3 regions of the Shewanella bicestrii genome follow, and region 1 is predicted to be linked to each of the others. Evidence: riboswitches for the same ligand, from Rfam matches in the RefSeq annotation. Region 1 holds a riboswitch; each other region holds the start of a gene.
What was found. A riboswitch is a leader RNA that binds a small molecule or an ion and turns the genes downstream of it on or off. The one in region 1 is predicted to bind cyclic di-GMP.
Positions count from the first base shown of each region.

Region 2: it holds a riboswitch for cyclic di-GMP, as region 1 does, so the genes downstream of both, gbpA (N-acetylglucosamine-binding protein GbpA) here and CF168_RS03055 (hypothetical protein) in region 1, are expected to answer to the same signal.
Region 3: it holds a riboswitch for cyclic di-GMP, as region 1 does, so the genes downstream of both, CF168_RS05930 (glycosyl hydrolase family 18 protein) here and CF168_RS03055 (hypothetical protein) in region 1, are expected to answer to the same signal.

Region 1 is NZ_CP022358.1:675,074-679,722, reverse strand. It holds gene CF168_RS22620 (S8 family peptidase) at 1-1,753, opposite strand, end outside; gene CF168_RS03060 (thioredoxin family protein) at 2,014-2,376, shown strand; gene CF168_RS03055 (hypothetical protein) at 2,523-3,089, opposite strand; cyclic di-GMP riboswitch class I at 3,175-3,264, opposite strand; gene CF168_RS03050 (ATP-binding cassette domain-containing protein) at 3,433-4,649, opposite strand, start outside.
Region 2 is NZ_CP022358.1:3,705,591-3,710,239, reverse strand. It holds gene katB (catalase KatB) at 1-171, shown strand, start outside; gene CF168_RS16250 (TMEM165/GDT1 family protein) at 242-799, opposite strand; cyclic di-GMP riboswitch class I at 1,202-1,297, shown strand; gene gbpA (N-acetylglucosamine-binding protein GbpA) at 1,423-2,898, shown strand; gene CF168_RS16240 (aromatic amino acid transport family protein) at 3,460-4,635, shown strand.
Region 3 is NZ_CP022358.1:1,340,372-1,345,020, reverse strand. It holds gene CF168_RS05930 (glycosyl hydrolase family 18 protein) at 1-2,235, opposite strand, end outside; cyclic di-GMP riboswitch class I at 2,344-2,432, opposite strand; gene CF168_RS05925 (ROK family protein) at 2,911-3,702, opposite strand; gene CF168_RS05920 (aminopeptidase P family protein) at 4,065-4,649, shown strand, end outside.

The DNA.
Region 1 (4,649 bases):
TTAACGTACCAGGGATAGCATATGGCACGCCAGGGAGATTGTTATCTTGTGTTGGTGAAATACTTGCAATAACAATACCTTCTGCGCCACCCGCTTGCACGTTGGCCGCCTTATTCAATAGTGGCAAAGAGCTACGAGAACAAAGCACAATCACATCTTGCTGACTTTCATCGATATCGGTAGTCGCAGGATTATCAGCCAGATCGAAAGTGCCAGCAGGGAAAGGCTTATCACAGTTCTTAATGCTTGAAGTGATAGTCTCATTCGGGTTTTTGAAGTTTTTGGCATCTACCACTAACCCTGTCACCGACTGAAAGTTTTTGGTCGAACCAACAATGTTCATCGGTGCTGCGGTTGCTCCGCCTGACAGATTCTCTACACCATTAGCCTTGAAGGTCACAATTTGATCGGCAGTATGAGCCGCCACTGTGGTTACCCAAGGTGATGAATGGTCGGCCGTCATTAACTCAGGACCTGAGTTACCCGCAGCCACGGCCACAAATACGCCCGATGCCGCCGCATTCAAGAAGGCTTGTTCCATTGGCTCTGACCATGGGTCTTCTTCTAATCCACCGAGTGAAGCATTGATAACGTCAACATTATCGATAGCAGATTGTTCAATTGCCGCCACGATGGCCGACGTTGGACAACCTGCATAAGGATCTCCCGAACCACCTGGCCAGCAGACTTGATAGGCGATGATATTGGCGTGTGGAGCCATACCCGACACTTGCGGTAACACTAACCCCGTTTCTATCCCTTTGCCGTCTGGAGTGTATTCGGTAATGGTATGAGGTAAGTCTTTGATCACGTTACCCGCAATAGTACCGGCAACGTGAGAACCATGGCTGTTATAATCCAAACCGATTGCGGGACGGGTCTCGCTAAATACCGGATCGGTATACGCCTTAGTAATTTCTGGATAGGAATAAATCCCGATCAACTTATCGTTACAGTATTCAGGCGAAGCCGCACAATCACCTAAGTATTTGCCATTGAGCGGGTTGGTATGTTTGTAACCATCACCACCCACGGCGGCAAATGAAGGATGGTCAGCATTAATACCGGTATCGATAACACCGACAACCATACCTTCACCCATATTGGAGCTATTGAGCGCACTGTTGCTCCATACACTCGTCGCCCCTGTTTGGTCTGGCGTGCTAAAGGTTTTAAGCTCGTAGATTTTTTCACGGGTAATGCGTTTAACGCCGGGCACCTTCGCCAGTTTGGCCGCCTGCTCCTGCGTCATTTCAGTGACAAAACCGTTAAGCGCAACCGAAAACTCACGACCGACTTTTAAATCGAGTCCCTGTAATGTTTGCGCTTGTGAGACAACAGCAGCACGTTTTTCTGCCAGATAGTTGTTATAGGCTTTGAGCTGGGGCTGGTTTAAGTTGAGCGGTGCTTTGGTATTTCGTGCCTTAGCAACCGTAGTCTGTGTCGCGGCCAACTGACCGACACCACCCTGATAGGTCGAAATAGGAGCATCACTAAGTTGTACTATATACTTGTGAACACCTTGAATATCGGCTTCAGCATTGAAGACTGCATGTTGTTTTTTAATTGTTTTATTGACTTGGTTTTCCCAAGTAAAAGTGTCTTCCGCTAATGGTTTGGGCGCGTAATCCGCAGGTGCGGGTCCCCATGCTGAAGACGGTTCGACCGTATTAAGTGCGCTTGTTGAAGCAATACCGCTTCCAACGTATAAAGCGGTCGCCACCATCACGGCGACTTTATTGTGTGTAAGCATTATCTTCCCTTTTATCCACGATTAACTGTCATTAAATGCAACATAATTACAACATCGCGGATAATTGCCGTTAGTGCATAAGGCGTCAATTCGATAAGGGCGTTTGCTACAAAATGCTACTTGTAAAACAATGTATTAAATAAAATACAGCCCCCATTTCGTGAGGTTTAACTAAGTGATAAATGGGGATGTTTATCATCCCTAACGCTGGTTAAATGTTAAAAAATTGCAGCATTAAAAAACCGTCAGAGAGTGAGTAAATGAGCCATCCAACCGTACATCAAATTGAATCTCGAGCCATGCTCGACACACTGTTGAATCAACACCATGCGGTAGTTTTGCTCTTTGGGGCACCAAGCTGTGGTGTGTGTCAGGCCCTAAAGCCTCAGATTGCGGATTTGTTGGCGAGAGAGTTTCCCCAAATGGCGCTGGCATATATCGATTGTGAGGCCCAAGGCGAGATTGCCGCTAGCTACCAGGTCTTTAGTTTGCCAGTGGTCGAAACCGTGTTTTATGGCAAAACCTTTGGGCGTTTCTCGAAGGTGTTTTCATTGAATGATATCCGTCACGCCATCGCGCGGCCTTACTCATTAGTATCGCAAGAACACACTGAGGAAGAATGAGTGATCTAGAATCGAATACCGTCCTAACAATCGAACAAAGCAACAAGAGCTGGTATTGATGATAAGGAGTCCCATAACAACGAGACTCCGAATTCGATTGTGGTTAAGGAGTCACTACAATAGAAGATAAACTGACACTTCCCGACTTATTCGGTGATAGGTAAATCGAACCAATCACTAGGTTCTGCGTCCTGCGGGGCAAAGCGTACTTGCAATAATGGGCTTTCACTGCCTTCATATTTTATGGAGTCTTCAACAACAGTTTTCCCCGCCCCTTTTCCGCCACAACTTGCCACTGAATTGGTTGAGTTAACCGAATTTAGTGCAACCGAATTACCAGTTAACGTAAAACCTGTCACCATCTGTTGCTTATTTTTGCGAGAATCAAAATTGACCACTTTATTTATATCATAGGAAATTTCCGCCTCTTCACTATGATATTTGAGAGTCCCTTGGTTATTCGCGCTCCCATTTGTTGTACCCGAGCTACCCGTCCACCATTCACAGGTCCAAGTCACTGTACCTTCAGCAAAAAAGCGGAACTCTAGAGCAGAGGCATTCGTCTGTAATTGGCTATTATTCCAGTCAAATACCGATTGAATATCTCCTTTGCCAATAAAACCATTACCATTTTCATCATAGGTAACAGTGGCATTAACGGAACTTGCAAACACAAAGGTAGCTAACGCTACGAGTGTCGATTTAAATTTCATATATTCTCCGAAAGGTAAAAAACAAATATCCATATCCCGTTAGCGCATGCATTGGGTTTGCATATCGCCAAGGTTTTTCACCTGATTCGGCAACTCAGCCATCTTAATAACAGCCTGTACAATAAGATCCGAAGCTTTGCGACCCCGTTTCACAACGGGTGTGCCTGTTCGTCAGTTGACGTAGGAAAATAAGCCAAGCTTAAAATCCTACTATAAGATGATAGATAAAAATGAAGGCGTCAAACTTTAGTATTAAATTTATTCGACGTTAAGCGGTTGAATAACTAACGCTTATGGCAACCAGCCGCTGTTAATCATCCGCATTTAACAGGGAGTAAGCCCCCTAATCAGGACTGCGACTCACCTCTACCGAATAACCTTCATCCTGCTTGATAAAATCGACAAAGTTTTTGATGGCGGGCAAGGCATCTTCCCTATGGTGGGAGACGTACAACAATTGGCTGAGATGATGCTCGGCAATCATATCCAAAGCCCGCATCACTAAGGTGCGATTGATAAAGTCGAGCCCTTGATATGGCTCATCCAAAATCAATAATAACGGCTGTTTAATCAAGGCTCGACCTATGAGTAATAGCCGCTGTTGACCGTAATCCAGTTTTTTAAAGCCCGTGCTAGCAAACTCACTCATGTGCAAAATTGCCAACCACTCCTTGGCCAGATCCAATTGGGGTTTAGTGGGCTTGTGATACAGGCCGATGGAATCGTAAAAACCTGACAATAAGACATCGAGCGCCGAACAACTGACGCGATACTGTAAATGCAATGCCGACGACACTATGCCAATCCGTTGTTTAATCTGCCAAATACTCTCACCGCTACCACGGGGTCGGCCAAAGAGGGTAATGTCATTGCTGTAGCACTGGGGATGGTCGCCCAAAATCAGTCCGAGCAGAGTACTCTTGCCACAACCATTGGGCCCTCGCACTTGCCAATGCTGGCCCGCGCTAATCCGCCAATTCACCCCTTTAAAAATCAAGCCGCTCACATATTCGACCTTGCCGTTTTTAATGTCGACTATCGGGTCAAACGCCTCGGCATTGTGGCGTTGACGCGCCATCAATGCCAAGAGTTCGGCGCTGCGGCTGGCCGAAAGCGCATTAAGCTGCGCCATCACAGGATGTGTATGCCACTGCTCAATCGACATGGGCGCGCTTAGTTGATGCACATGCTGACCCGATTTGAGCATATCGCTATTAAACAGCGCCACATGGCTAATACAGGGCGGTAATTCTTCTTGGCGTGAGGTAATGATTAGCAGCTGCGTATGTTCGGCAACCTCCACCAGTAACTGCGACAGGCTAAGCTGATGCTCGATATCCAGCCCTGCATAAGGGTCATCTAAAATCAGCAGGTTGGGCTCAGTTGCCAGCGCCCGCGCTAACATCACTCGCCGGGTTTCACCGGTCGATAACTGCCTAAACCCGCGATGCTTTAAATGGGTTAATTCAACTTTCTGTAAAATGGCCGCCAAGTGTGCATCATTTAGGCAGCATTCCTGCACCAATGACTCGACCGTCGAGCCGTAATCGAGTTCGTCCT
Region 2 (4,649 bases), 1.8 Mb from region 1:
GCGGGTAACTTGTATCGCATCTTCAGCGAAGCCGAGAAAGCACGCTTAGTGGAAACGATTTCTGGCTCACTGCGTCAGGCAAGTGTAGAGGTACAGCAACGTATGCTGGCACATTTCCACAAAGCCGATGCTGATTACGGTCAACGTATCCAAACTGCACTCGGGTTATAAGTTAATTCGTTAACCCCATAAAAAAGGCCAGTGTTATCACTGGCCTTTTTGTTTATCTTCATTTTATCAATCAGTTAACCATTAAGGTTGCTACGCCGAGCAGGGCAAACAAAATTGCGCAGCCCCTGTGGATCCACTTCATTGGTAATTTTTCGGCACTAAAATGTCCCGCAATAACCACTGGGACGTTCGCTAGCAACATACCCAAAGTAGTACCTGCAACCACCATGGCTAAGGCATCGTATTTAGCGGCTAAAACGACAGTTGCGATTTGGGTTTTGTCGCCCATTTCGGCGATAAAGAACAGAATAAAGGTCGCAACAAAGGGTCCCATCTTATAGAAACGGCTCTCTTCGGCGTCCACTTTATCGGGGATCAGTACCCAGAGTGCAATCGCAAAGAAGGAGGCGGCAACCAAGTAGCGTGCTACATCTGGGCTCACCCAGTTAATCGCCCATTGGCCAAGCCAGGCGGCGGCAAAATGGTTAAACAGAGTCGAGAGTAAAATACCCATGATAATCGCGGTTTTATTTTTAAATCTTGCAGCGAGTAATAGGGCAAGCAGTTGGGTTTTATCGCCAATCTCGGCGATGGCAACCGTAAAGGTTGAGGCGAGTAACGCTTCCAAGTGTGATCCTTTTAGGGGTGGTTTTTGACATAAGCACAATAGACCGTCCACCCCTAGGTGCGGTTACTGTGCTCAGGTCTTGCAGGACAAATCGATGATTTGCTGTGAACACCATGGCATGCGGCCAAGTATGTTGATGTTCACCCTGAATATCGATGGCTCGAAATCCAGTTAGCTACTCCCCCGAAGCGAGGTGGGCATTATACCCAAGTGCAACAGGGTTTCAAGATTAAACTCATCGAGTCAGAGGGCAAATAATCTGACAGGTGCCAATAAAATACCGCTCAGTGTTTTGTAACGCATTGAATTGTAATAATTTAAATTTTGACAACGCTGTCTTTTGTTGTTAGGTTAGCCGGGTCTCAATGTTTAAGTTACATACTGTTAACTTAAATGGAGATCCACCGTATTTGGCAAACTAATTGAAAAATTAGGACGCAAAGCCTCCGGTCTAAGGTTGTAAAGGGATGTTGAAACTAAGATAGCGGGGTTGCCTCAGAATTGAGCTGATGCTTTCAATTCTTTGAAAAATAAACGGCTTTGCTTAATGCTGTTTTGCCTAAATACCACTTTTATACCTATGCCAATCTCGTCGAGAAAGGCGCCCTACGGAGTACAATAAAGTGGCACATCTAACTGCTTTTACATCAATCACAAATGCTAACCGTAAACACCCAAAACTGGCTCGTTTAAGCCTGATTGCCTTGGCCCTAAGCGCTACGAGTGCGCTAGTTAGCCAAACGGCGTCGGCCCACGGTTATGTGGTTTCACCTGAATCACGTTCATATGCCTGTAAAACTGGCAGCAATTTAAACTGCGGCGCCGTTCAATGGGAACCGCAAAGTGTTGAAGGCCCATCAGGTTTTCCTGAGTCAGGCCCTGCCGACGGCAAAATTGCCAGTGCAGCCAACGCGGCGTTTTCTCCCTTGGATGAACAGAGCCCAAGTCGTTGGTCTAAGCATGACATTAAGTCGGGTTGGAATGACTTTAGCTGGCAGTTCACCGCTAACCATGTGACCCGCAATTGGCGTTACTATTTAACTCGTCAAGGCTGGGATCAAAACCAAGCGTTGAGCCGTGCAAGCTTTGACTTAGCTCCCTTCTGTGTGGTCGACGGTGGCATGGTTCAGCCGCCTAAGTTAGTGACACATAACTGTTATGTGCCTGAAGACAGAAGCGGTTATCACGTGATTTTGGCCGTGTGGGAAGTGGGTGATACCACCAACAGTTTCTATAATGCTATCGATGTGAACTTTAGCTCAGGTGTTGTGGTGCCGGGCGAGTGGACCGATATTGGCGATATCAATCCGTCACTCGATCTTAAGGCGGGCGATAAGGTGATGACGCGGGTGTTTGATGCTAATGGCGAGCAAACTGCCAAGCAAACTCAGATAACCATTGCCGACACCACTCAAGGCGCCAAGCAAAATTGGCCATTCCTGTTAGCCAGTGCCATTAATGCCCAGCAGCCACAACTTAAGGCGGGGCAGAAGAATGCCTCAGGGGTGATCTCGCCCGTCTACGGTAAAAATGAGATTTATGCCGCGCCTAATTCGGGCCTAGAGCGAGTGGAAGTGAGCTTTGATATTGCGCCTGCGCCGGGCAATCAGCTCGATGTCACGTCACTGGCCGATGATTACACCATTGTCGATGGTGCCGCAAAGGTCAGTTTCGATGTCAGCACTAATGCGGAAATGCAGGTCTCGGCTTACCTGTTTAGCCACGATGGCACGGCAGCTGGATATGTCACGCAAGCGGTCAACAATACTAGTGCGAGTCTAGTGCTTGATGTCGTCGCGCCAAAGGCTGGCCATTATCACTTACAAGTGAAGGGCGAGCCGAAGCAAGGCGAAGTTATCCAGCAAAACTTCGATCTGTTCTTAAAAGATCAAACCACAGCGCCGGATGCCGATTTTGTCTTCCCCGAGGGAGTTAAAAACTATGTGGCGGGCACTAAAGTGCTGCAACCTAAAACTGGCAAGGTCTATCAATGTAAACCTTGGCCTTACAGCGGTTATTGCATGCAATGGTCGCCAACTGCAACTGGGTTTGAACCGGGTGTCGGCGGCTCTTGGAATATGGCTTGGACTGAGCTGTAATCGGTTAACTGGGGAATAAGCGGATTGTGAGTCGCGTTAATCCGCTTTAGCGCAATCCCGTATCCCCGTGAGCGAATCGCTAAACTGATTGATAAACCCTGCAATGCCACAGGTGTTGCAGGGTTTATTGTTTTGATAACAGTTCCGCCTCGATTTTTTATCTTTTACTCACATTTCCCCTTCGGATAGCCAAAGCGGCGTCATCTTTGTCTATAACTGGCTTGCCCGCTGGGGTTGGCTCTGTTAATGTCCAGAGCTATCTTCTTTTACGCGCGATGTCGCTGCTTTGCTAAGGCAATCACGGTTGAAATTAATGTCACTTTTCTGCAAACGATTTAGTTAGCCTCAATGGCGACTGGGTTGAAATATTCAAAAGCTATTGGGGCCAATTGATCTGCTCTTTGAGATCGGATTGGATGCTTTAAGTTTAGTGACGCTTTTCGTTTGAGATTGCTGTTGGCTTAATCACAGAGTGCGCAAGGCTTTATCCTTCAAATCTACTCAAAAAACCTTAAAAAATAATAATTAATACTTGAACAGGATAATTGTGTGAATTCAAAAATGTTAGGCTCGATAGCCATTGTCGCGGGGACCGCCATTGGCGCGGGAATGTTAGCCTTACCCTTAGCCACGGCCGCTTTAGGCATGGTGCCAGCCATTTTGTTAATGGTGGTGATTTGGGGCTTGTCAGCCTATACCTCATTGTTAATGCTTGAGATTAACCTACGCTCAGGCGTCGGTGATAACGTCCACGCCATCACGGGCAAACTCCTCGGCAAGAAAGGCCAAATGGTGCAAGGCGCCTCCTTTCTCAGCTTACTCTTTGCCTTAACGGCGGCGTATTTGACAGGCGGCTCATCGCTGTTAGTGCTTAAAGCCAAAAATATGTTCGACCTAGTGTTAGACAACCAACTCGCGGTCGTGCTGTTTACCTTAGTGCTGGGTGGATTTGCGGCCTTAGGGGTGGCTTGGGTCGATAAAGCCTCGCGCTTCTTGTTTTCGCTGATGATTTTATTACTGATTGTGGTTGTGCTGTTTTTATTACCCGAAGTCAGTATCTCGAGTATGGCAACCAGTGCGGTGGCCGAGTCCATGACTAGCAGTTGGATGGCGGCGATTCCCGTGGTGTTTACCTCCTTCGGTTTTCACGTGTGTATTGCGACCTTAGTACGTTATTTGGATGGCGATGCCGTGTCGCTGCGCAAAGTATTATTAATCGGTTCAACCATTCCGCTCGCGTGTTATATCTTCTGGTTATTGGTGACCTTAGGCACAGTGGGTGGCACCGAAATCAGCAGCTTTAATGGCTCTTTACCTGCGCTTATCAGTGCATTACAAGAGATTGCCCACACGCCTTGGATCAGCAAATGTATTTCGCTGTTTGCGGATTTAGCCTTAATCACCTCTTTCCTCGGGGTCACCTTAAGCCTGTATGATTTTGTGGCCGAACTGACCCGCGCGAAGAAGACCTTCCTCGGTCGCGCCCAAACCTGGTTGTTAACCTTTGTGCCGCCGCTGTTGTGCGCGCTCTATGTCCCCGAAGGTTTTGTTGCGGTATTAGGCTTTGCCGCTGTTCCACTGGTGGTGATGATTATCTTCCTGCCGATCGTGATGGCACTGCGTCAGCGCCAAGCCACGCCGCAGGGATACCAAGTGTCTGGCGGCACATTTGCCCTCGGGATTGCGGGTTTGCTCGGCGCGGTGATTATCGGCGCTCAGTTGTTTGTCGCGCTGTAAGTTAAAGCCGCTGA
Region 3 (4,649 bases), 670 kb from region 1:
ATCTAAGGCGCCATCGGAGACTAATACACTCAAACTGTATTGGGTCGATTGAGTAACAGCTGGCGCCGTCACCACCAATGTGGCAGTGTTTTGTCCACTCGCCGCTACGCCGCTTGGCACTGTCCATGCGTAGGTGAGGCTGTCGCCATCGGCATCGGTCGCCGTCGCATTGATGCTCACCGATTGCCCCGCTTCAAGCGTTACAGTCGCAGGCACAGTCACCACTGGCGCTTGGTTTGCCGTCTCGGCCTTATGGGTGAGAGTCACAGTGTCGGTTGAAGATAATCCCTCAGGATCTGTGACTCGCAGGCTAAACACATACACCACATCCGACGCCGCCCCGCTCAGTTGCACCATAGCATTGGCCATATCCGCATTACTGATACTTAAGCTTGGGCCAGAGACTTGGCTCCATTGATAACTCAAGGCGCCGTTTTCAGGATCCCGCGACGCGCTGCCGTTTAGCGTGACATCCGCTGTACCTGTTACCGTGATATCCGCTCCCGCGTTGGCAATCGGCGCTTTATTCGCTGGTGGCGTTGTGCCCTCGCCATGACCTAGACCTTCGTGCATGGCATTGAGAATGTCGCCATTATCGGCATCAATTTCCCAGGCGAACAGACCACCGAGCTGATTGGCCAGCACGTATTGACCCTTGGCTTTAACAGAACGAGCATCGTCGAAGGTAATTAAATCACCCGTAGATGCATTAAACACCGATGGTGCTTCAGCGGTTTCATCATAGGCATAGCTCCAACCTGCGCCCATATAATCCTTGGCGATCTGGCGATAATCCACTACGCCCGCTTCCCAAGTGCCCTTCACTTTGCCCGTTGCAGTGCCCGTGAAAGGATTGTTACCGCTATAGCCATTGACCCCAGTCCAGCCGCGGCCGTACATCGCTGCGCCGACCACAATCTTACCCGGGGTCACCCCTTGAGAGAGCAGGGCTTTTACGCCTTTGTCCGTGGTGTAACGGGTATTAGGATCCCAGCTCGCCTCATAGAGATTGGTTTGATGTCCAAGCTCTGTATTGGTCCAGCCGCCGTTAAAGTCGTAACTCATCAGGAAGATGTAATCCATATATTGCTGCGCCGCCTGATAATCGACCTTAGCAATCTTATCGCCACCCGCACTGATGGCCGACGTCAGCTCATAGGTGCGTCCGGTTTCGGCGCTGAGCTCATCGAGCATCGCCCGCAGTTCACGCATCAGGGTGACATAGGTTTGTCCGTCGTTGGCATTACCTAAGCTTGGGTTAGCACCACTGCCGCCGGGGAATTCCCAGTCGATATCGACACCATCGAAGAACTTCCAGGTCTGTAAAAATTCCTTCACTGAGGCGACAAAGGTATCGCGCTTGGTTTTATCCCCTAAAAAGTAGAAGGGATCGGAGAGCGTCCAGCCACCAACGGAGGGGAGGATCTTCAGATCGGGATAGGCTTGTTTTAACGCCATCAATTGACCAAAGTTGCCTTTGTAGGGATCGGAATACTCACTCACCCCCGCCTGCGGCATTTGTACCGCTGCCCAAGGGTCGTGGATCGCCACTTTAAAATCAGCACGGCCAGCACAGGCGCGCTGCAATGCCTCAAAGCTGCCTTCGATTTCCTTTAAGCTGTCATTGATGCCATTGCCGCCACAAATCGGTGTAAAGCCATATAAAATATGGGTTAAGTTTTGTGCTGGGATCTTATCGACGGGGAACTTACGCCCATAAACACCCCACTCCACAAAGTAACTTCCCACCACTTTGCCGGATTTATTCGCATAGGGACGATTGTTTTCTTTCAAAGGCGCATTGAGTGGCAGTAAATGACTGCCATCGGTATCGGCGACTAAGATTTCCCTCGCATCACTGGCGCTGCAACCTTCGTTATTACAAAGCTGCACGCGCATTTGATAGCGCCCGCCCTTATTGACCTTGAAATTGGCCGTACCCGCCGCACTCGATGGACCTTCCCATGCTACATTTCCATTGAGTAACACCTGCGCCTTATTGCCGATATCGCCGTTATATAAGTTCCACGTCACCGACACATCGGCGGCATCTTTAACCGTCACTAATTGGTTATAGGCTGAGGCAGCTTGATTCACCTCGATAATGGCAAACTTGGTTTCCCCCCAACCTAAAGTCGGTTTACCGGGGAGCGCCGCAAAGGCTTGAAAACTGGCAGCGGATGCCAGCACAGAGGCCACCAGCATCGCCGAGGTGGAGATTTGAGTCTTAAACATGAGATTTCCCTATTGAGTAAGTTATGCATCAATAAGGCAAACAAAGCGTAGACAGGAAACAACACTCTTAAAACCATGTGCGTACAACGGCAGCATGAAGAAACAACCTGTGGTATCCCCGCTATCATAGGTACAAACGAACCCTTAGACCGGAGGCTTTGCGTCCCAATCTTTCAATTGGTTTGCCTTTTTCACTAATGACAACGTTGTCATTGCGTTAATTAGCATATGCCGCTATAGCGTTAAATTGCAACTAAATATTAACAAACGGGCCGTTGTACCGATTATCAACGCAGTATTGGCTTTAAAGAAAAGTAAAACCATTGAGTGCAAAAAATAAGCAATGAATTGTATTTAAAAGGATTGCTTAAGCTATGGCTCCTATCATCGACTCGTATCGCCAATAGGGAAGACAATAAAAATAAATCGAAAGTCTTAAGAAAGCGGTTTGCAAGACGCAACTTGATAACTCGTGCAAACAAAAATGCGGTCATCGAACGAGGTGATATGCAGAGTGCACTGCAAACACACAAATCCGATGGCCGCATGCTGTTGTTCTCGACCCAAAAGAAACCAATATCTGAACCAATATCAGCGTCAGTAAGCCAAGATTAATAGCCTGAACGAACTTATCACACCTCAATCTTGGTCTATCCGCACCTCAATCGAAAACCGTTAGGCGGCGTCCTTCGAGTAATCCCTAGCCAAGATCACCGATAAGCCACGACAGACTAAGGTCTCCATATCATCGACACGATTAATCTTCATTTCGGCTAACGGTGCACTGAGAGCCATGCGTCTTAAACTATCCAGACAACCCTTGTAGTACGGCGCGCTGTTCATCATGCCGCCCGCTAACCAAATCCGATTAGGATTAAACAGATTGACCGCCCACGCTAACCCCATTCCCAGATAAGTGCCGGCGAGATATAAATCATCGGCGGTGGAAATCTTACGGCTGCGGATAGAATCGCCGCTGGCGAGCTGCTCGAGACTAAACTCCCCCGCCTCCGTCATCACTCGGCAATGCCCAAGCTCCCCCGCCACTCCCGTAGCCCCCGTAAAAGCCTTGCCGCTCAACGCGATCGACATGCCAATCCCAGTGCCACACATGACTAACAACTCACAGGCATATTTTTCATCACAGGTTGCCTGCATACCGGCGTCGATATCATTGCAGATAAACTTAAGTTCACCTTGGGTTTTCAAGGTTTCAAAGCTTAGCCCATTGAGACCGGGCAGCGATTTACAGGACACCAAACGATTCTGTTGTACGAGTCCTGGTACAGCGATCGCTAAATGGTAGTGCTGTAAATCATAATCCCGTTCCAGCGCCGCGATTTGATCATTTAAATCTTCAATTTTAAAGCCTTCACCCGTGGGGATTTTATATTGTTCTGTATGCCCCTTGAGTTGAAGTTCAAACAGGGCTTTGCTACCGCCCACGTCTATTGTTAATGTTTGCATCGCCAACTCCACTGATACATGTGCTCCCCTCTGACCCCGAGCGGAGATGGCGAATGTTAGCATAATGGGTAAATATTAGCGATTGAATAAAACTTAAGTAGCTAATTTGTAAGAATTAGTCGGAAGAACTGAGTGATAAAGATAACATTTCAATTTGGAAATTAGTCTAAGATCACAACCCTTGTTACTGCAAAGTGATGCCGAAAAAACAAAATTGTATACAAAATCCTTTATTCCATCCCCTTGCATCTTAGCCGTTGAGCTTGCGATAATCGCCGCCAATTCGCATCCTTTTCGCCAGCATTACGCATTATAATTTTGGCTGCCTACGTCAGCCGCCAATGCCAATATTTGGAGCCCCTATGTCATTATCATCCCAACAGCCTAATAAGATTGCTAACCGTCTTGCCGCCATTCGTAGTGAACTCACCAGTGCCAATTTAGATGCCTTTATCATCCCGCGCGCGGACGAGTACTTAGGCGAATATGTGCCTGAGCATAACGAGCGTCTGTACTGGGCAACGGATTTTACTGGCTCAGCGGGCATGGCCATTGTCTTAAAGGACAAAGCAGCCATCTTTACCGATGGTCGTTACACGGTGCAAGTGCGTCTGCAAGTGGATGCAAATCTCTTTAGTTATGAAAGCCTAACTGACACACCGCAAATCGAATGGCTATGCGATACGCTTGCCGCTGGTTCACGTGTAGGCTTCGATGCCCGTTTACACACCTTAGCTTGGTTTGAAAACGCCAAAGCGACGTTAGCAAAAGCCCAAATTGAATTGGTTGCCGTCGAACAGAATCCGATTGATAAGCACTGGCAAAATCGACCTGCACCGTCGAGCGCAGCTATCACGTTATTTAGTAATGAGAGCGCGGGTAAAACCAGCCTGCAAAAACGCACCGAGATTGGCGCACTAGTCAAAAAAGCCGGCGCCGATGTCGCG